DNA from 3 places in the Lactiplantibacillus plantarum genome. Region 3 is predicted to be linked to each of the others. Evidence: predicted binding sites of a transcription regulator. Region 3 holds the regulator's gene; each other region holds the start of a gene.
What was found. Region 3 encodes LexA, which represses DNA repair genes until DNA is damaged. Its sites were predicted from a motif close to CNAACANNTGTTNG; they were not measured.
Positions count from the first base shown of each region.

Region 1: the regulator LexA is predicted to act here: its motif matches at 3,010-3,023, upstream of E5260_RS02630 (Y-family DNA polymerase).
Region 2: the regulator LexA is predicted to act here: its motif matches at 3,441-3,454, upstream of dinB (DNA polymerase IV).

Region 1 is NZ_CP039121.1:593,698-601,038, reverse strand. It holds gene E5260_RS02640 (GGDEF domain-containing protein) at 1-813, shown strand, start outside; gene E5260_RS02635 (hypothetical protein) at 884-1,309, opposite strand; gene E5260_RS02630 (Y-family DNA polymerase) at 1,309-2,829, opposite strand; gene E5260_RS02625 (LysR family transcriptional regulator) at 3,170-4,081, opposite strand; gene E5260_RS02620 (hypothetical protein) at 4,234-4,638, shown strand; gene E5260_RS02615 (SDR family oxidoreductase) at 4,655-5,398, shown strand; gene E5260_RS02610 (hypothetical protein) at 5,446-6,852, shown strand; gene E5260_RS02605 (SDR family oxidoreductase) at 6,869-7,341, shown strand, end outside.
Region 2 is NZ_CP039121.1:2,101,548-2,108,888, forward strand. It holds gene E5260_RS09870 (DEAD/DEAH box helicase) at 1-1,218, opposite strand, end outside; gene E5260_RS09875 (DHH family phosphoesterase) at 1,221-2,177, opposite strand; gene dinB (DNA polymerase IV) at 2,270-3,403, opposite strand; gene yajC (preprotein translocase subunit YajC) at 3,532-3,915, opposite strand; gene tgt (tRNA guanosine(34) transglycosylase Tgt) at 3,993-5,135, opposite strand; gene queA (tRNA preQ1(34) S-adenosylmethionine ribosyltransferase-isomerase QueA) at 5,445-6,479, opposite strand; gene ruvB (Holliday junction branch migration DNA helicase RuvB) at 6,497-7,341, opposite strand, start outside.
Region 3 is NZ_CP039121.1:1,901,822-1,909,162, reverse strand. It holds gene E5260_RS08835 (hypothetical protein) at 68-460, opposite strand; gene E5260_RS08830 (hypothetical protein) at 624-1,016, shown strand; gene E5260_RS08825 (hydroxymethylglutaryl-CoA synthase) at 1,052-2,221, shown strand; gene E5260_RS08820 (hypothetical protein) at 2,271-2,900, opposite strand; gene E5260_RS15620 (DNA alkylation repair protein) at 3,204-3,434, shown strand; gene lexA (transcriptional repressor LexA) at 3,524-4,156, opposite strand; gene E5260_RS08805 (DUF896 domain-containing protein) at 4,308-4,547, shown strand; gene E5260_RS08800 (YneF family protein) at 4,645-4,881, shown strand; gene E5260_RS08795 (lysophospholipid acyltransferase family protein) at 4,939-5,574, opposite strand; gene E5260_RS08790 (tRNA1(Val) (adenine(37)-N6)-methyltransferase) at 5,686-6,444, shown strand; gene E5260_RS08785 (GIY-YIG nuclease family protein) at 6,428-6,733, shown strand; gene E5260_RS08780 (D-2-hydroxyacid dehydrogenase) at 6,818-7,341, shown strand, end outside.

The DNA.
Region 1 (7,341 bases), 1.3 Mb from region 3:
ATGGGCTTCAATCACTCCTTGTATTACTGGGAGTCGTGGGGGCACGCCGTCACACTGATCCTCTTCTTTACGGCGCTCGGCCGATTGCGTAAACACGTCCCACTCCAAACGAAACAGGGACAAGTCGCACTTTATTTAGTCACTTGTGCTGGTTTTGGGGCCGTTCTCTGGTGGTTCATGAAGCTTAAGTTCAACTTATCATGGGCAACTTATTGGCAAGAATGGACCTACCTACTCGTCTTTGCTTCCTTGCTCTATATCTACGCCAGCATGTTGTCAGCCAATGCACACCTCAAACAGAATCTGGTCGCATTCGCTAATCACGACGCTCTGACCAAAATCGAAAATTTTGCAGCTTACAAAACAGCCATTAATTATCAGGTTACAAGCAGTCGGAAAAACGGCTCACAATTGACCATGCTGATGTTTGACATCGACCACTTCAAACAAGTCAACGACACTTATGGTCACTTGGCTGGCGACAAAATTCTTCAGCACGTCGCCCAAGTAGCTACGATTGTCTTTCATGCTAATAATCCGCAAATCTCACTATATCGAACCGGTGGCGAGGAATTTAACGTTATCTTCCCCAACTATGATTTAACCGAAGCACTTGCGGTCGCTGAACAACTATTTGCGGCCATCAATCATATCGCTGTACCAGTTAATGATCATCAAATCCAACTGTCGATCTCGATTGGCCTATCAGAATTAGCAGCTGATGACCAATCACCAACGGCCTTTTATCAGCGCGTCGACGCCAATCTATATCATTCTAAAAAGCACGGACGAATGCAAATCACCGCGAAATAAAATAATCATTAATCTTAAAAGGACGGTTCTAACGACTAATTTTAGTCATTGGAACCGTCCTTAATTAAGATTAATTCGCTATAGAAACGCTACGGATATTGGCCATCGCAATACTTGCTGGTGCTGTTAGATAAATCCGGGCTTGATGCCAATCGAGCTTCACCAACTGGCTGGTTGCCGTCTGATAATAGCCAACGGTATCGTTAAAATAATCGACGTTGAGCAATGGTAGTTTTGGTAACGCTGCAATCTGTTTCAACTGGGTCGCCACAGCTCTTTTATCCTGAGCATTTGGATAGTGTTTATGGGCATAGATTGCAGCGTGTTTTTCAATCAAGTCATGATAACCAGTCAACGCCGCGAACGGCGCAAATTGGGCAGCACGGTCTGCTTGGGGCATTGGTAAATGCCTTGAAGTAGGTCGCGAGCACTCTAAAATATCCGCATAGCGACTCGTATCATTAAATAACGCAGTAGTACTGGCTTCCTTTGTCATTAGGCACGATGTCCCCCAATCTGCTCATTACGTTCAATCGTAGTTGAACTCGGTTTTAGATCTGCCAAGCGAATGACGACATTCTTATTCCCGGAACGACGTTGTAATTTCAAAATGGCGCGTTGCAATTGCCCATCGCGTTCACGTTTGCGTTGTGCGTCTCGTTCTTGCGCTTGGGCCACTTCTGGATTTTCAAATAAGTTAGTTTGTTGATACCGAGGTTGGCACCTAACCTGCTGTTCGTCGACCAAATGGTTCGCCATAACGGTCACACGTCGAACCATCAATTGACGATTAACGACTTGTTGATAAAGCTGTTGATACGCAGCCCCTAGCTCGTGTTGTGAAGCACTCGCCTGCGCTAATGTCACCTTGGTATGAGCGGGCTTTGGTACTTGTCGTCCATAGTAGTCTTCGGTGACCGCACCCTGATAATGCGTGCCAACTGATGAAGCATTAGCATCGTAATCAATACGAATTCCCAACTGATCTGTCACCACGTGGCGAGCAACCAGTTCGAGTGTCAAATTATTCACCATGCCGCGTAACACGGCCTGCCCTTCAGTATAAGTATACGGTCGCATCAACACTTGACTGGCATATATACCATGTTCGCTAGCATGGTAATTTTTGATGTCAGCAATTGTTGCCGACTCATCGCCCCACGCATGATCAATTAACAGTTCCGCGTTTTTACCAAACTCACGATATAATTGTTCTTCATTATGAGAATCCGACAAGGTTCCTAGTGAACAGCGCGCAATGTCACCCATCGTATTGAGCCCCAGGGCTGCCAACCGCTTAGCATAGCCATGACCGACTCGCCAAAAATCAGTCAACGGCTCGTGCGCCCATAAGTATTGCCGATATTGCTGCTCATCCATCTGTGCAATCCGAACACCGTCAGCGTCAGCGGGAATCTTCTTGGCAACAATATCCATCGCCACCTTAGCTAAGTAAAGATTAGCACCAATCCCAGCCGTCGCCGTAATCCCAGTCTCGGCCTGAATCTCGTGAATCATCGTCTTTGCCAGTGCGTGCGGTGAAACCTGAAAAGTACTTAAGTAGTCTGTGACGTCCATGAAGACTTCATCAATCGAGTACACGTGAATGTGTTCCGGCTTAATGAAGCGCAAATAGATATCATAAATCGCAGCACTCTTCTGCATGTAATAACTCATTCGTGGGGGAACGACCCGATAATCGATACCCAAATTAGCATGTTTGAGGAGCTGATCACGATAAATTGAGCGATGCCGCCGAACCGCCTGATAGGAAGTCTGGCGACCACGGGCGCGATTTAAAGTTGCGACCCGTTGTTCAACTTGAAATAACCGGGGCCGCCCTGGAACACCAAATTGCTTTAGTGCTGGCGAAACCGCCAAACAAATCGTCTTATCAGTGCGACTCATATCAGCGACAACCAAATTGGCATTCAATGGGTCGAGTTGATGAGCAACGCATTCGACTGAGGCATAGAATGATTTTAAATCAATTGCCATGTATGTTCGCTGTTCCATCAATATAATGACTCCCTTCCAATTAATCGACACAATCGCAGTCGTTGTTCACCTTAACATTTTGCTGGTAATCCAAAATAAATCTCATGCTGCTGATCGAATTTTAACGATAGCCGCATGTCGCTCGCCCCCATGACACTCACTTTTGGATGAAACCTGACTCAATAATTTGTCGTTAAAAGAACATATGTTCTTTTAACTAATTATAAATTAAAATCCGGTTGAATGCCAGTATCCGTTAACAAATAATTGCAGACTTCAAATTAGACTTAAGCCCCGAAAAGACACCCGTTCACCAGCACGTACCGTGACCACGAACAGTTGCCTTTTTAATGTCATTTTATGAGTGGCTCTGCGTTTCAGTCGGGACCAACTTCGTAAATTCATGTAAAAAATCTGCCGTCTTCTTACCCGGGAACTTGGTGCTTAATAGACCATACGGTACTGTTACGGACGTTTTCAGCGGTACTGTAACTAAATTCGGATGAATTCTTTTCCACGGCGTAAGCGAAATCATTGCGATATTCTCCTCAACGGTCTCATTAAACGTATTGATGTCATAACGCCCGCTAGTATCAATTGGCTGAATACTAGGTTCTGCCGCCAACATTTCACTCCGAACCAGATCATTTTTCTCACTAATTCCCGTTGACACCATCAGAACTTTACGATGCGCAAGGTCACTGTACGTGATTTCATCCAACTGGGCTAATGGATTATCACTACGGACAGCAATTCCAAAGTGATACGCTCCCAACTGTATCGCACTAAAGGACTGCTTCAAAGTTGTGCTATCGAACGTCCCAACGATTAAATCACTACTCCGACCAAGCATCGCATACTCACGATTTCTCGAATTCAAGTCTTCCTGCAATTGAACTAATCTAATCTGAAATTTAGGCATCTTTGGTGCCAGTTCTTTCCATAATGACATGAAGGCATCAGCAGGATGTAGTAAGGAAGTTCCCAACAAAATCAGTTGCTTATCGTCTGAACGGACCCGTCGCGTCTCTTCAATGGCCGTGTTTAGTAAATCGAGCAACTGTTGCACATACGGTTGGAACTTCTTACCCTGTGGTGTGAGTTGGACCCCGGTCGCAGTTCGGACGAATAGTTTTAGGTTAAGCTCCGCTTCCAGCCGGTTGATCTGTTTCATCACCGCAGTACCCGATATAAAACTCTGTTCCCCCGCCTTCGTAAAACTACCATACTCACTAACTCGTAAAAACGTCTGTAATTGATTAAAATCCACAACGGTCACCTCCTAACCTTCTAGTATAAACTAAAAGTTAATGCCAAGCTAACTAACGGATTCTTCTCAGGTGGCACGTTGCTGGCTATACTAGTCATTGTAGTTGAGGCACAGCACATCAGAAACGAGATGATTAATTGAACAAAAAGTTTATGCAAACTATTTTTCAAATTATTGTTACCGTCGCTGCACTTGTCGTCATCGTCTATGCAGTTCAGCAACACTCACCAACCACCGACAAGTCTAACCAAGCCACCAAGCAACAGACAAGCGTTACCTATTCGGACAACTCGCATCTGACCGAAGCGGATGTCGTTGGTGTTTGGATCAATCACCACAACAAAGATATTCACCAACAAATCACTTTCACTGCGGATCACAAGTGGAAGGAGAACCAACATCACGTCACTAATATTTATTCCGGTACTTGGAAAATTATTGGGCACAATCAAATTTCACTATCACCCTATGGTGAAAAAATCCAGCTTTCCGGTCATGATTTTTCCACAATGGACGTCTTAAATTACCATCACATTTTAAATAAACAAAAAAATTAATCAGGAGGAAACAAATATGTCAGTAAAAAACAAAGTTATCGTTATTACAGGAGCCTCATCGGGTATTGGCGAAGCCAGTGCCAAATTGTTAGCCAGCCATGGTGCCAAAGTTGTTTTAGGTGCACGGCGTGAACAACGCCTACAGAAATTAGCCAATAAAATCCAGCAACAAGGCGGGCAAGCCACTTACCGCGTAACGGATGTGACTAAGCCTGAAGACTTAACAGCGTTAGTCGCTTTAGCCAAGCGAGAATTTGGCGGTATTGATGTCATTTTCAATAATGCCGGTATCATGCCGACTTCACCAATCAGTGCACTAAAAACTGATGAATGGAATGCCATGATCGATGTGAACTTAAAAGGTGTTTTGAACGGTGTCGCCGCAGTAATGCCTGATTTCACCAATCAAAAGTATGGTCAAATCATTACGACATCTTCAGTAGCTGGGCTTAAGAGTTTCGCTGGTTCCGGCATCTATGGTGCAACTAAATTTGCAGTACGCAATTTAATGGAAGTAATCCGCATGGAAAGTGCTCAAGAACACACCAATATTCGGACCACCAGCCTCTATCCGGCAGCTATCAACACTGAATTATTGCACACCATTACCGATACCAATGCTAAGCAAGGTATGAATAAATTATATGCATCCGTCGGTATCACCCCAGATGCAGTGGCCCGTGTCGTTGACTTCGCAGTTGCACAACCAGATGACGTCAACGTCAATGAATTTACCATTTACCCGACAAAGCAAGGCTAATCGATGACGACAATCCACGATCAATATTAGAAAGAAGCGATTCATGAATGGAACGGTCTATCAATAAAGCGACGATTTATCACAGTCTAGTTTTAAGCCTAATAATCATTCAGTTACTAAGCTTAATTGTCCCCGTCAACTTGACGCTATTAAATGCCGTGCTTGCAATCGGGGTCTCAATTCTCGGAATTCAAAGCTTAAGCCGCTCTTTTCAAGTCGCGACATTGATCTTTTTCATTGCTGGGTTGGGACTGCTAAGTACTACGGGTTTATCAATCAACGGTCTAGCCATGGCAATCACTTCAATGGTCGATATCGTGGTGTTACTAGTTGTTATGCAACTTTTCTTAATCCCTGTCACCATTGGCAACTACCAAGCTACTGTCGAAGCATTCATGCAAAAGCACATTCGTGGCCCCAAACAAACCTTCACCTTTGTCATGATTGTCACGCACCTACTATCAAGTATTCTCTCCATGGGGACCGTTGCCATTGTCCTATCAATTCTAGGCGACAGTATCAAGCGCCAAGTCAAAGACGCCACCCGTTTTTCGGCAACAGCCGTAACCCGTGGATTTACGCTCGGCACATTATGGGCACCTGGAGCAGCAACAATCTTTCTAATCAGTACCGTTACTAAAGTCGGGTGGACCCAATTATTCATACCATGCCTGATTTTAGGCCTGTTAGGATTATTGCTAGCGTATTTGATGGAATATAACCAACCGTATATGCGGATTCAGCCCGTGACAACCAATACTAAGCAGCAGACTCGTTTTACCGAACACGCATCACTTGTCAGTTTAGTGGCGGCCGTTATTGCCCTACTAATACTCAGCTTTGTTTTAATGGAAAGCAAAGTCGTAAGTTCAATGAACGCTGTTACACTTTCCGGTTTACTAATTGTCCTGATTTGGGTCACGGCATTAGGGCTCAAGCCGACTACGGGCCAAACAGCCTTCAAATTTGCACTAAAAAAAGCTAGCCTTGATTATTGGCAACACGGAATTGCAAGCGGTGCAGCGCTTGCGCCGTTCTTTGTTGGAATCGGTACGTTCACGTACGGTTTTCAACATTCCACTATCAGTAGCGAACTAACCCACGCGTTAGCACCAAGCTTTGCTCACCTTGGCTGGTTATTGATCGTTTTAATTCCCATTATTGTCGTATTGGTTTCCCTAATTGGCATTCACCCACTAGCATCAGTAGCACTAATTGGCAAGATTATTATGACCATGCACATTGCCCTTTCACCACTATTAATCGCATTGAGTCTGAATATCGGAAGCGTCGTTGCATACATGTTATCACCGTTTGCAGGTATCGTCATGATTGTCGCGACCCTGTTACATGTCAGCTCAGCAACTGTCTCGGTACGTTGGAATTGGCAATTTTGCCTCATCTTCCTCGTACTTAGTTTGGGCGTAGCAACTTTATTAAGTCTTATTTTTTAAAAGAGAGGTTCTTACAATGAAAAAAGTTATTTTATTAGGTGCTACCAGTAACATTTCAAAATATTTAATTCCACGCCTACTTGCCAAAAACGATGTTGAACTCACACTATTTGCTCGTCAAGCTACTCGACGGCTTCATCAGTACGCCGCCCAATCGCAGGTTACTCTCACGAACGGCAATTGGAATAATTCCGCTGATCTTACGGCGGCAATCGCGGGTCAAGATATCGTTTACTTGGCAACGGGGCATTTCACCACCGCCAATCAAAATGTTGTCGATGCGATGAAGCAAAATGGTGTCGAGCGCCTAATTGTCGCAGGTGGTTTAGGCATTTACGATGAAGTCGCTGGTAAATTTGGTATTTGGAATGCCCAAATGATGGGTGATTATACTGAAATCAAGCGAGCTGCTGCCGTGATTGATAATAGTGGACTAAACTATACATTTTTAAGAATGGCCTGGCTATATAATAATGACCAGCATACGGA
Region 2 (7,341 bases), 200 kb from region 3:
GGACTTTTTGACGTAACCAATCAAGGTTGGGTCCAGTTTTTCCTGTTTTGGCCCCCGTTTAGCCCGACGATTACGGTCATATGAATCCACAATCTCACCATCACGAATCGCCTTCGGTTTGAACTTGATCCCCATTGCTTCAACTGCACTGACCTTGGCTTCTTCGCCTGGGCTATATAACGTAATCGCAGTCCCCGCCATTCCATTCCGGCCGGTCCGGCCAACACGGTGAATGAAGAATTCTAAGTCATTCGGAATATCATCATTGATGACGTGTGAAACACCTTCAATATCAATCCCACGGGCAGCTAGATCAGTGGCAACAACAAATTGATACTTCAATTGTTGGACGTCGCGCATAACCCGCTTTCGTTCACGTGGTTGAATATCTCCATGGATCATTGCGACCGTTAAACCTTGTTGGCGCAAATAATGGGTCAACTCTTGAACTCGTTCCTTCGTGTTAGCAAAAACCAACACGAGATACGGTTCACCAATCGTCAGCAAGCGATAAATAATACTGTTTTTATCGTGACTCTTGGTGGAAATCAGCCAGTTATCAATAGTCGGACTAATCACAGATTCTACTGGAATTTCTTCCATAACTGGATTGTTCATGTACTTGCGCAAAAATGGCGTTAATTTTTGTGGCATCGTGGCTGAGAACACCAACATTTGTAAATCAGCAGGCATTCGGCCAGCAATCTGGTCAACCACGTTCAAAAAGCCCAAGTCTAGCGTCATATCGGCTTCATCAACTACTAGCTGAGTCGCACGATGCACATCGAGTGCCTGGGAGCGCATTAAGTCCAGAATCCGTCCTGGGGTCCCAATAATCAACTGTGGTTGGTGCCGATTTAGCTTTTCAATCTGTTCCTGCTTATCAGTCCCACCGACATAGAGTCCAATGTGAATGGCTTTCGGGCTGTGTTGGATCAACTGTTTAGCAGCAGTCTGAATCTGATAAGCTAATTCACGGCTGGGCGTTGTGATAACTGCCTGCACGTAACGTTCATCAGCATTCAGTTGATTGATCATTGGCAGTAAAAACGTATGCGTCTTACCACTCCCAGTTGCTGACTGACCGATGACGCTGCGGCCAGCAGCAATCACTGGAATCAACTTTTCCTGTACCGCAGTCGGTTTGCGGAAATTGATGTCAGTCAGTGCCTGCATCAAGAACGGCTGCAATTTAAAATCTTCAAAACTTGCGGTCATATTTAAACCTCTTTCTCATAATGGCTAGCGACTTGGTCGAGTTCTCGCACTACCGTTTCAATTTCTTGTTGGTCTTTAGCCTTGGCACCGCTCGCTAATGCGTGGCCCCCACCATCATGGTTCTTGGCCACACCGTTGATTGACGGTCCCTTTGAACGTAACCGAATACGGAAGTCACCTTCCTTTTGTTGAACAAAAATCGCCCAGCACTTAACCGTATCAATACGCCCAGGTAATGGGACAACCCCAGCAGTACTAGCATCACCGATTGCAAATGAATCGAGAATCGCATTCGTTAAAATAACGTAAGCTGCACCCGAATCCAACTGTGTCAGATGTTCATAAACGTAGGCCGACAACCGTGCGACTGGTAACGTGATGGTATCTTCAATACGATTGACAGCTTCAGCATCCGCACCGGCTTCCATTAAGGCCGCTGCTGCTCGCATGGTACTAGGCTTGGTCGCAGAGTATAGAAAGCGACCGGTGTCCCCAACGATGCCGGCATACAACAACCGAGCGGCGTTAGCCGTTAGCGTTAACTCCGCCGCAAGGGGTGCGTACCAATTATAAATCATCTCACTCGTACTGGAAGCATCAACGTCGACCCACTGTGGGTCACCGAAAGCGTCATCGTTTGGGTGATGATCGATTTTAACAATTGTCTTACCTTGATTCCAAAGTTCACCATCAATTCGGGGCTGATTAGCGGTATCAAGAATTAATACTAGTGCGTCTTGATAGTCCGCTTCGGTAACCTCATCCATTTGTCCTAACCAGTCAAAACCATGGTACTGTTTTCCAGGTGTCAATACCCGCTTCGCAGGAAAGCTAGCCTTAATGATAGCTGCTAACCCTAACTGGCTTCCGATGGCGTCTGGGTCAGGTCGCTGATGACGATGAATGATGATTGTTTTTGCTTGTTTAATTAAGTCAAAAATTGCTGTTTGGACGGTCATAAATGAACCTTCTTACTCTCATAATTTACTGGTGGCGATTAAACTGTCACAGTACTCCAGTATACCGAAGAATCCGCGTCGCGCCAAATAAATTAATTATCATTTGGATAAAGTGGTAACGTTAAGTTCTCAAACGCCAGTGGTGCCAAGCCAGTTAGCGTGATCCCTAACAGGCGGATGCCAGAGTTAAAATGATCATCGACCACCTCTTCAAAAATCTCTTCGGCGTACTGCTCAAACAAGGCCGCGTCATTAGGTATGAATTCACCGAACGTTCGCCGCTTGGTAATTGTGACAAAGTCACCGTAACGCAACTTGAGAACGAGTGTTTTACCGTGGCGCTGATGCGATTGCATGCTAGCTGCTACCAACTTAGCGATGGCCTTCAAGTGCGTATTAACTTCCGTCGTCGATTGGAGAAACGGTCCAAACGTCCGCTCTTTGCCGATTGATTTCCGTTCACGTAAATACTCGACTGGCCGATCATCACTGCCGCGCACTCGCCGGTATAAAATATAGCCCAACTTGCCAAATTGTTTGATTAGGTCTAATTCAGACTGTGCGTATAAATCCTGTCCAGTCTTGATTCCTAAATCGTGCATTTTAGGTACCGTCTTTTTACCGACACCCCGAAATTTCTCGATGGGTTCACGTAACAAAAATGGTTCTGCATCCTGTGGTAATACGATCGTCACACCCGCTGGTTTTCGATAATCTGATGCTAGTTTGGCAATGAATTTGTTGTAGGAGATTCCCGTTGAACAAGTTAAATGTGTTTGATGCCAAATTTCTTGTTGTAATCGGTGCGCCAGTTCGACCGCACTATGGATGTGTTTCTTATTCGTAGTCACATCCAAGTAAGCCTCATCAAAGGCAATTGGCTCAATCATCTCTGTATACTCATGGAAAATACGATGAATCTGCGCCGAAACTTCGCGGTACAACGGAAAGTTGGGCGTCTTAAATACTGCTGTTGGGCAGAGTTCTAATGCTTTAGCAGCTGGCATCGCCGAGTGAACGCCAAATTGGCGGGCAACATAGTTAGCCGTCGTCACAACGCCTCGCCCACCTGTCTGCCGAGGATCATGCGCGATCACTAACGGCTGCGTCTTGTAGGCTGGATGCTCCCGCTCTTCGATTGACGCATAAAACGCGTCCATGTCCACATGAATAATTTTCCGACTCGTATCCACCCGAATAGGCGCTTCAACAATTGACTGTGCCATCCGCCGCCCCTCCAATCCTTAGTACTTTCATTATACACGAACATACGTTCAAAAGCGCGTTTCAAGACCAAAAAATGAGCAAAAAAATAAGCGGTCATCAGCAATGATCGACCACTTATGGTGTAAACCTATTTTGCTTCAGAATCAGCATTATCGTCGGCGGCTGAGCTTGCCGATTCAACTTCAGAAGTAGCAGCTGATTCAGCCGCTGTCCCAGATTCTGGTGCAACTGTCTTAGCTTGTGCATCTTCGGCTGGAGAAATCTTAGCAACAGCGTTCAAATCAAAAACCAAGTAGATGCCATCACAGTCTAAAGTAACTGTTTTTTCGGTTTCGTTAACTTCATCAACGACCCCGTGCAAGCGACCAATTGTCGTAACCTTGTCACCACGTTTGATTTTGCTTAACATTTGTTGATGTTGTTGTTGTTGTTTCCGTTGTGGACGGATCATGAAGAAGTATAAGAATGCGAACATGACCACGATAAACAGAATTGATGCCATTTGACCCATTTAATATCGCTCCTACTCTAATTAAAAGTTTGACTATCTTTAACTTTAACAAATTACGGTCTGAAATACCAGTAGCACTAAAAGTTTTTCGGGTTTTTATCGTTAAAACCGTACATTTCAAAGAAGTTCTGGCGAAACTCCAGTAAATTATCATCCATAATGGCTTGACGAACTTGCTTCATTAAGTGTAACAAGAAATATAAGTTATGATAACTCGTCAAACGCAAACCAAACGTCTCGTCCGCCTTAATCAAATGACGAATATAAGCACGCGTGAAATTACGACAGGTATAACAATCACAATTATCATCTAACGGGGTGAAATCGTGAGCGTAGGCCGCATTTTTGACAACTAAACGCCCATGGGACGTCATGCAAGTGCCATTACGGGCAATCCGAGTCGGTAAGACACAGTCAAACATATCGACCCCACGAATTGCACCGTCGATCAAGGCATCCGCAGAGCCAACTCCCATCAAGTAACGGGGTTTATTTTCTGGCAATAGTGGCGTCGTGAAGTCTAAAACATGATTCATCTCAGCCTTCGATTCACCCACTGATAAGCCCCCAATCGAGTAGCCTGGAAAGTCCAAGCTAACAAGATCTTTGGCACTCTGTTCACGCAAGTCTTTAAAGCCCGCACCTTGAACAATCCCAAATAAGCCTTGGTAATCAGGGTGTTGATGAACCTTCAACCCCCGCTCTGCCCAGCGACTTGTCCGGGCAACTGACTTGCTAACATAGTCGTAACTTTCAAAGAATGGTGGGCATTCATCCAAACTCATCATGATATCTGGGCCAAGATCATTTTCGATTTGAATAGCCTTTTCAGGAGATAAGAACATCTTTGAGCCATTCAGATGATTCTTAAAGTGGACCCCTTCTTCCGTAATATCACGGTTTTTAGCCAGGGAAAAGACTTGAAACCCACCTGAATCCGTCAAGATTCCCTTTTTCCAATTCATAAACTGATGTAACCCGCCAGCTTCTTTCACGATTTGCTCGCCTGGCCGTAACCACAGATGGTACGTATTCGATAAGATAACACCCGCACCCATCGCGTCTAATTCTTCGGGTGCCAGTGACTTAACACTGGCTTGCGTCCCAACGGGCATAAACATCGGTGTTGGAAAGGTCCCGTGTGGCGTAATCAATTCGCCAAGGCGGGCTCCTGTGTGTTTTTCTTTCTTAATTAATCGGTATTTAATTGCCGGTTCCATATCTGTTCCTCCGTATTAAAATGTTGCTAAACTCAAATAATGATAGCACGAAATCCAGCCGTGAACCAGTCGCGGCAATTGGCGTGGGCACCCACGTGGCTTTAGTCAGTCTGTTAACAAAGCGTTCAAACGTCAAATAGTCGCCTCAAGAATGCATTTTAACTTCTTGAAGCGACTATTGACAATCTTTATTATCTCCAGAGCTAAAACGGCAGCTTGAAATTAGCGATACGCCTCGTATAATACGGCATTTTAATATTCAACCGTCATCCGTTTCAAAATAAGCGATCTCGTTTAAAGCCAGTTATACTAGTGAATAAACATCGCATCGCCAAAACTAAAGAAGCGATACTTTTCATCAATCGCATGTTGATAAGCCTTCAAAATCATATCACGGCCCGTAAAGGCAGCCACTAACATGACCAAGGTCGACTTCGGTAAATGAAAGTTCGTGATGAACGCATCAACGACTTTCCATTGATAACCAGGTTTGATAAAGATATCCGTCCAACCCGAATCCGGCTTGATTTCACCATCAAACTTACTACCAATGGTCTCTAACGTCCGGATTGACGTTGTCCCGGTTGCAATGATGCGCCCACCATTTTGCCGTACTTCATTCAACGTCTTAGCAGCATCTTCGTCCAATCGATAAAATTCACTGTGCATCTTATGATCATCGATATTATCTTCTTCAACTGGCCGGAACGTCCCTAGTCCGACATGCAGCGTCAAGTAAACCAACTTAATACCCTTGTCTTGAACTTTTTGTAAGAGTTCCTTCGTCCAGTGTAAACCAGCTGTTGGCGCAGCTGCCGAGCCATTTTCCTTGGCATAAACAGTCTGATAACGGTCTGGATCATCGAGTTTTTCTTTAATATATGGTGGCAATGGCGTTTCACCCAGGCTCTCCAAAATTTCCATGAAGATCCCATCGTAATGAAACTCGATCATCCGAATGCCATCTTCCTTTTCGGCCGTTACGGTCGCCGTCAACTTACCATCGCCAAATGAGATCACGGTACCGACCTTGGCACGTTTGGCAGGTTTCATGAGTGTCTCCCATTCATCACCTTCCGTATTATGCAATAATAGGACTTCAGCGTGACCACCAGTTTCAGGTTTAACACCATACAAACGAGCTGGCATAACGCGGGAATTATTCATAACGACCGCATCGCCTGGATTGAGTTGATCAATAATATCGTAGAAATGCTTATCTTGCATTTCGCCCGTTTGGCGATCCAATTCCAACAACCGTGAACTATCCCGTTTTTTGATTGGTGTCTGGGCAATCAGTTCATGTGGTAAATCATAATCAAAATCTTCAAGTGTTAAACTCATGTTGTGACCTCTTATCTTTATTTATTTTCTGGGTATGGGAATCCCAAATGCTGATAACCTTTAATTGTAACAACGCGTCCACGTTGTGTTCGCTTCAAGAACCCAATCTGGAGTAAGTACGGTTCGACCACTTCCGCGATTGTATCCGTTTCTTCACCAATATTGGCCGCAATCGTAGCAAGCCCGACCGGACCCCCGTCATAATACTCTAGCATCGTTCGTAAGAGCTTATTGTCAGTCTCGTCCAAGCCGGCATCATCTACGCGTAAATATGTCAGTGATCGCGCCACAATGGCCTCATCAATGGCATCTTGATCCGCCACTTCTGCAAAATCACGAATTCGCTTGAACAAGCGATTAGCAATGCGGGGCGTTCCCCGTGAGCGACGCGCAATTTCGTGGGCACCCGATGGTTTGATACTCGTTTGAAAAATATCTGCAGTCCGCTTAACGATATCTTCCAAATCAGCAACTTCATAGTACGCCATATGTTCGACGATTCCAAATCGGTCACGTAACGGAGCTGACAGCATACCAGCTCGGGTGGTCGCGCCAATCAGCGTAAACGGCGGCAGTGGAAAGTGCACGGGATGGGCGGTTGGCCCCTGTCCGACCACGATATCGACAAAAAAATCTTCCATGGCCGAATACAACATTTCTTCAACGATTTTCGGTAACCGGTGAATTTCGTCAATAAATAAGATATCACCCGGCTCCAGTTCATTCAAGAGCGCAACCAAATCACCTGGCTTTTCGATTGCAGGGCCACTGGTCGTGCGGATATTGACCTGCATCTCGTTGGCGATTACCATCGCTAGCGTGGTCTTCCCTAATCCCGGTGGACCATACAGCAAAACGTGAT
Region 3 (7,341 bases):
CCGTCAAATTTATATTTTGACAACCGAAATGCCCAATTAGCGGATATGAATCTATAGCCGTAAACAGCTAATTATTTGCGAGCGAAACCCAATTAGTGGCCTGAATGGTATCAATTCGATAGACAGCAATGGTGACGTCTTTTAAGGATCCATAAAGTGTCCCTACAATTGTTAATGGTGAAACGGAATCGCCCACGCGTACTTGCCAGGTACACTTGTTGTGGAAGTTCGTCCGGTCGATACGCAGTTCAATATGTTGATTGCTCAGCGAATTGATAACGAGACGCGAGGGTGACAGGCTAATGATATCACCATCAATCGGGGCATTAATCACCGGACTGGTCGGTTGTATGGCTAATAGCCCGATTTGTTGGGGTGATGTGGCAGTGGGAATCACCGTATAAGTACCGGCGACGGGTGCCTGAAGACTATTTCGTTTTTGATGATGTGAGAACCACATATTTACCGCGCTCCTTACTTAGTGCTTGTCTTAATCGCCTTATTTAATAACAGCATAAATTATGGAACCCGTCCCAGGTCAAGCAATTGCGGGCAGTATTTTTGTCGTGAAATGCTATAATAGTTAAGAAATCTTAGGATGGTTAACGAACGGGGTGGTCAAGATGGATTTTGTAGAATTGACACCGATCGCATTGGGGCATACGCCGCTTGGCACACGCGGACCGAATCCCCATATTCATGATTGGCAACTCGATTGGCAAAAACTAAGTAGTTTGATTGCTGATAATCAAGACGTGATGATGCAGGTGGACGCCGGACTTGCTGAAGATTGGTTGAATACGCACGGCACCATTTGGGACAATGTACAAGGCTATCACCGCTACCCGAATGACAACCGGGCGTTTGATGACACCGTTTTTTGGGCGGCGTCTACTTGGGCGACACCGGCAATTGTTGTGACTTTTCATAATGAAATTAGTCGGGCTTTCAGCTGCTATCGGGTCGGAACTGACCCTGATTTTCATTACTTAGGGCCACGCGGACGTGCATATTAATCCCTTATTGTCATTAACAAATTGGAGGAAAAAACGTGAAAGTTGGAATCGACAAGTTGCATTTTGCAACTTCACATTTATACGTAGACATGGCGGAACTGGCGACAGCTCGCCAGGCAGAACCTGATAAGTATTTGATTGGTATTGGTCAGTCTAAAATGGCGGTGATTCCGCCGAGTCAGGATGCAGTGACGTTAGCTGCTAATGCTGCCGCACCGATGCTGACAGCGACTGACATTGCGGCTATTGATTTATTAGTCGTCGGTACCGAGTCGGGGATCGACAATTCCAAAGCGAGTGCGATTTACGTCGCTAAGTTGCTCGGTTTGAGCCAGCGGGTTCGAACAATTGAAATGAAAGAAGCCTGCTATGCGGCGACGGCTGGTGTCCAACTGGCCCAAGATCACGTGCGTGTTCATCCAGATAAAAAGGCGCTGGTCATTGGTAGTGACGTGGCACGCTACGGATTGAACACACCGGGCGAGCCAACTCAAGGTGGTGGGGCGGTTGCTATGTTAATTAGTGCGGATCCTAAAGTATTAGCACTGGGTACTGAGTCAAGTCTACTGAGCGAAGATGTGATGGACTTTTGGCGACCATTGTATCATACAGAAGCCCTAGTTGACGGCAAATACTCGTCTAATATCTATATTGATTATTTTCAAGATGTGTTTAAGAATTACTTGCAAACGACTCAAACTAGTCCAGACACACTGACGGCCTTAGTTTTTCATTTGCCATATACAAAGATGGGACTTAAAGCGCTTCGAAGCGTGTTACCATTAGTTGATGCCGAGAAACAAGCCCAGTGGTTGACGCACTTCGAACATGCGCGTCAGCTAAATCGACAAGTTGGTAACTTGTATACTGGTTCACTCTATTTGAGCTTGTTATCGCAGTTACTGACTGATCCTCAGTTACAACCAGGGAACCGACTCGGATTATTCAGTTATGGCTCGGGTGCCGAGGGTGAATTTTATACCGGGGTTATTCAGCCGGATTATCAGGCCGGCTTAGATCATGGCTTACCACAACGGTTGGCTCGTCGGCGCCGAGTTAGTGTGGTGGAATATGAGACCTTATTTAGTCATCAACTGCAATGGCGGGCTGATGATCAGTCGGTCAGTTATGCTGATGATCCCCACCGATTCGTATTGACCGGTCAAAAGGACGAACAACGCCAATATTTGGATCGACAAGTTTAAACGAAAAAGTCACTTGTTACTAGCAAATATGCTAGGCAAGTGACTTTTGTTATTTGAAGTTGTTGGTGATGATCTGGCCATCTTTGACACTCAACAGCGTCTTGTCAGTGGTATCTGGCTGTAGCAACTGAATGGTATAACCAGCCGCAAGATTTTTCTTGAGCGATTTTGACAATGATTTGAAATTTGAAGTAATCGTCGTGATTGCTTTTTGATTTTGAGATGGATATGATTTAATCGTCTTCAAAGATTTAACGTACTTTTTATTGGTTGGCGTAATCGTATATGTTTTCGTTGACTTGGTGAATGCAACGGTGCCAATCGATTGATAGTTAGATTGTAATTGTTTAAGGATATTTTCTTCATTCAACTTAGTCGTTGCGGCCGCGCGTTTGGTGTTGGCTTCGTTAAAAACGACTTGTGAGGAACTCAAGCTCGTTGATTTAGACTTGCTGGTACTAGCGCTAGTACTCGTACTAGATGATGCTTTGCGCGTCGATTGCTGTGACTGGTTGTATGGCCAGTAAGGCAATTTAACGACCGCGTAGATGGTGACCAGGGCGCTGAGGACCGTAATTAGTGTTAGAAATTTCCAACCACCACCGGTTTGACGTGCGTAAATCACGGAAAATAATGCTAATAGAAAAACAATCAAGCCCATAATGGCTAGGAACAACATGTAACCAACTCCCAATGTTTAAAATAGTATAATCATTATACCATTGAACTATTGGCTGTTCGTCACAGATTTGAAATATTTTGAAAAGAGATCTGACTAATAACCAATTTGACGCCAGCACTTTTTCTGTCGATACACCGGGAGAATCAGGCGCCGCTGGTTCAATAGCAATGGTGCTACCACCAAATCACAGTAACGCCACGGTGGGATAGTGTTGATGCCTGGCGCAAGGTGCCTGCAGCGTATCTCTCAGCGCACGGTTGTTTACAACAAGTGGGTGGTATATTTACGAGCTACCGATAAATAGGTGCGACGAGTAGGTATCGCGCTTCGATTAGGCTTGAAAGAGGACGAATTGCCAATTTACAAACGGCGATACTAACGAATCGGGGTGATGATGACTTTTTTATTCAGAAGGCAATCGGTTGGGCATTGCGGGATTATGGCAAAGTGAATTCGGAATGGGGGCGTGCTTTTGTCGCAAATAACGTGCTCTCGTCCCTGGCACGGCGGGAAGGGTGTAAATATTTGTGAGTGGAATCTGTAGGCATGCCATCAACCTGCTCTAAAAACTGGCGAATAAAAAAGATGACAAATTGAATTGTCATCTTGTGGGTGATAGTTTACTGAAACAGCATGTCGCGATATAAACCGACAACTTTGCCTAATACAGAGACGTTGTTCAAGATAATTGGGGCCATCGTGTCGTTCTCAGGTTGTAGTCGGTAGTGATCGGCCTCTTTGAAGAATCGCTTGCAAGTCGCTTCATTTTCATCGGTCATGGCAATGATGATATCACCATTGTCAGCGGAACTTTGACGCCGAACAATGACTTGATCACCATTCATGATACCGATATTGATCATACTTTCGCCACGGATGGTGAGCATGAAAAGGTCGCCACCGAATGATTCAAGTTCCTTAGGAATTGGAAAATAATCCGTCGCTTCCTGTACGGCAAGAATTGGTTGGCCGGCGGTTACCGTTCCAAGTACCGGAATTTGATGTGGCGTAGTTTCGACGCCCAGTGCTTCGAAACCGGCTGGCGTTACCTCAATGGCACGTGGCTTAGTTGGGTCTTTTTGGATGTAACCTTTTTTTTCTAGCCGTGAAATGTGGCCGTGAACGGTCGAAGTCGAAGATAAGTCAACGGCTTCACCAATCTCACGAACGGTTGGCGGGTATCCTTTTTCATTGACACGTTCATAAATAAAGCGAAGAACGGCCATTTGTTTGCTTTCCGATGTTTTACTCATCTTGGCACCTCATTTTTTATTTTCATTATTGGTTAAACCAATTGTAGCATAGCGTTTCATAGCTTTCAAACAAATGTTCGGTTGACAAACACTATTAATTGATTTAGGGTCTAATTTCGTGTATATTTCAAGAGTGAAAGGGGCTGCTGATTTGATTTCAAAAGAATTGCTTGCTCGGATCAATGAGTTAGCTCATAAGGCGAAAGCCGAGGGGCTCACCGAGCTAGAAGAAGCCGAACGTCAAGAGTTGCGGCAAAAATACTTGAAGGAATTTCGCGCCGGTTTTCGGCAACAAGTTGAAATGCTTCAGGTTTATGATAAAGATGGTAAAGAGGTTACGCCAGAAAAGGTCCGTCAAGTGCAACGCGATCGCGGTCTTCGAGATGATTAACCGATTTCAGGAAAATTTGTCAACTGACAAATTTTCCTTTTCTTTTATTATTAATTTGTGTAGACTAGTTTAATGAAGACTGTAATAAGGGAGGGGAATGACTGTGTCTACAGGAATTTGGATTTTAATCGTCGTTATCGGCGTATTGGTTGGGTTAACTGGTGGTTTCTTCGGTGCCCGGCACTATATGCAAAATTACTTGAAGCAAAATCCACCAATTAGTGAAGAAATGCTTCGTAGTATGATGATGCAAATGGGTCAACGCCCATCCGAAAAGAAGTTACATCAGATGTTGAATTCGATGAAAGCTGCATCTAAAAACGATAACAAGTAGTAAAAAAGTGTCGGCTCGCTTTAAATTGCGATCACCGACACTTTTTTATTATCGAACTTAATGTTTCTGACGGGTTGTAGCAGGATCAACGTATTTGAACGTTGGGTCGATTTGACGATCCAAGTCGTCAAAAGCGTGCAACATTTTAGTTTCAATTTGTTTTTGACCAGCATCATCTAGTTTCAGCTTACGATCAATATCAATCGGTTTACCAAAACGGACGGTGACCCGCTGACGACTAAAAAGTTGTTTGAAGGTCAATGGACCTTGGTAAACGGTTGGGACTAGTGGAACACCGGCCATCTTAGCGATGACGGTTGCACCGCCTTTAAGTTCTTGTGAGTGGCGCGTTCCCGATGGAAACATGATTAATGAAAGCTTACCGCTGCGCAAAAATTTGACGGGGGTCTTGATTGCTGAAGGTCCTGGATGTTGCCGATTGACAGGAAAAGCGTTCGCATGGACGAGAATGAACCGCAAGACGGGATTCTTAAATAGTTCTTCCTTGGCCATAAAGCTAAATTTCATTGGGCTGCCGGCCAACGCATAGTACAACGGATCAAACCACGTCCGGTGCGGTCCAACTAAGATGTAGGCGCCCTCAGGCAAGTTTTCCCGTCCTTGATAGTGCGGCCGACCGTTAATAATGGTGATGATTAGTCGGACTAGTCCGCGCATAAAAGAATAAAACATCACGATCTTCCTTTCGTTTACTAACTGCTCACAGTATGACGAAATTTGGCAAATTCTGCAAGTTAATTGTATGATAACTGTGCGATGATTTTAATGGAGAGGTGGCCGAATATGGCAGACGTCACGTTACACGCCGATGAGCGTATTGATCAATTATATAGTCAAGATATCCAAATCATTCAAAGTTCTCAAGTCTTTGCGTTCTCACTGGATGCTGTTCTGTTGGGTGACTTTGCCCAGGTTGCGAAGGGCGTTAAGAGCCAGATCGTGGATCTCTGTGCTGGCAATGGCGCAGTAGGTCTATTCGCCAGTGCTAAAACTCAAGGCCATATTACGGCGGTCGAGATTCAGCCCCGGTTGGCCGATATGGCTCAACGCAGTGTTGTTTTGAACGATTTAACCCAACAAATGACAGTCCTGAACGAAGACTTACTGGCAATTACGCGCCAACTACCGAAAGATTCGGTGGATACAGTCTTATGTAACCCACCGTATTTTAAAGATCGACCGCAGAGCGTTAAAAATCCAAATCCTCATTTGGCGATTGCACGGCATGAACTGTCCGCTAATTTAGATCAGATCCTAGCGGTAACTAGTGATTTGTTAAAAATGAATGGTAAAGCATATTTTGTTCATCGTCCTGAACGACTAGATGACTTGTTCAGTACCATGGCGACCAATCGGTTGGCACCCAAACGGATTCGGTTCGTCCATCCCAAAGCACAACGGGAAGCGAACATGGTTCTGATCGAAATGATCAAGGATGGGAAACGCAACGGTGTTCGAATCATGCCACCGCTTGTCGTTTATCGTGATGATGGTGAATACAGGGAAGAGGTGCACACATTACTCTATGGCAAGCACAAGTAAGCCGGCTGCGTCCACGACGGCAATCAAAAAATATTATTTTTATGTCCTATTATGTGCTGATCAAACGTTGTATGGTGGTTTTACGGATAACTTGCAGCGACGATTAGCAACGCACAATGCGGGCAAAGGGGCTAAATATACGCGGGTCAGATCACGGCGGCCTTTGCAATTAATTTATCATGAAACTTTCACTGACAAATCAAGTGCGTTAAAGGCTGAATATGCCTTCAAACACCAATCGCGAGCTGCCAAGCTAAAATACTTGTCAGCTCACGATGTAAAAATTTAGCGAAGTTTTCACAATTTATGATTCTATTTCTCGCATTTACTGTTATAATATTTACTGTATCAATATATAGGAGGAATTTTTGTAATGAAAATTATTGCATATGCTGTACGTGATGACGAACGTCCATTCTTCGATACTTGGATGAAAGAAAACCCAGATGTTGAAGTTAAATTAGTTCCAGAATTACTTACTGAAGACAACGTTGACTTAGCTAAAGGCTTCGACGGTGCCGATGTATACCAACAAAAGGACTATACTGCTGAAGTATTGAACAAGTTAGCCGACGAAGGGGTTAAGAACATCTCTCTTCGTAACGTTGGTGTTGATAACTTGGACGTTCCTACTGTTAAAGCACGTGGCTTAAACATTTCTAACGTACCTGCATACTCACCAAATGCGATTGCTGAATTATCAGTAACGCAATTGATGCAATTATTACGTCAAACCCCATTGTTCAACAAGAAGTTAGCTAAGCAAGACTTCCGTTGGGCACCAGATATTGCCAAGGAATTAAACACCATGACTGTTGGTGTTATCGGTACTGGTCGGATTGGCCGTGCTGCCATCGATATTTTCAAAGGCTTCGGCGCTAAGGTTATCGGTTACGA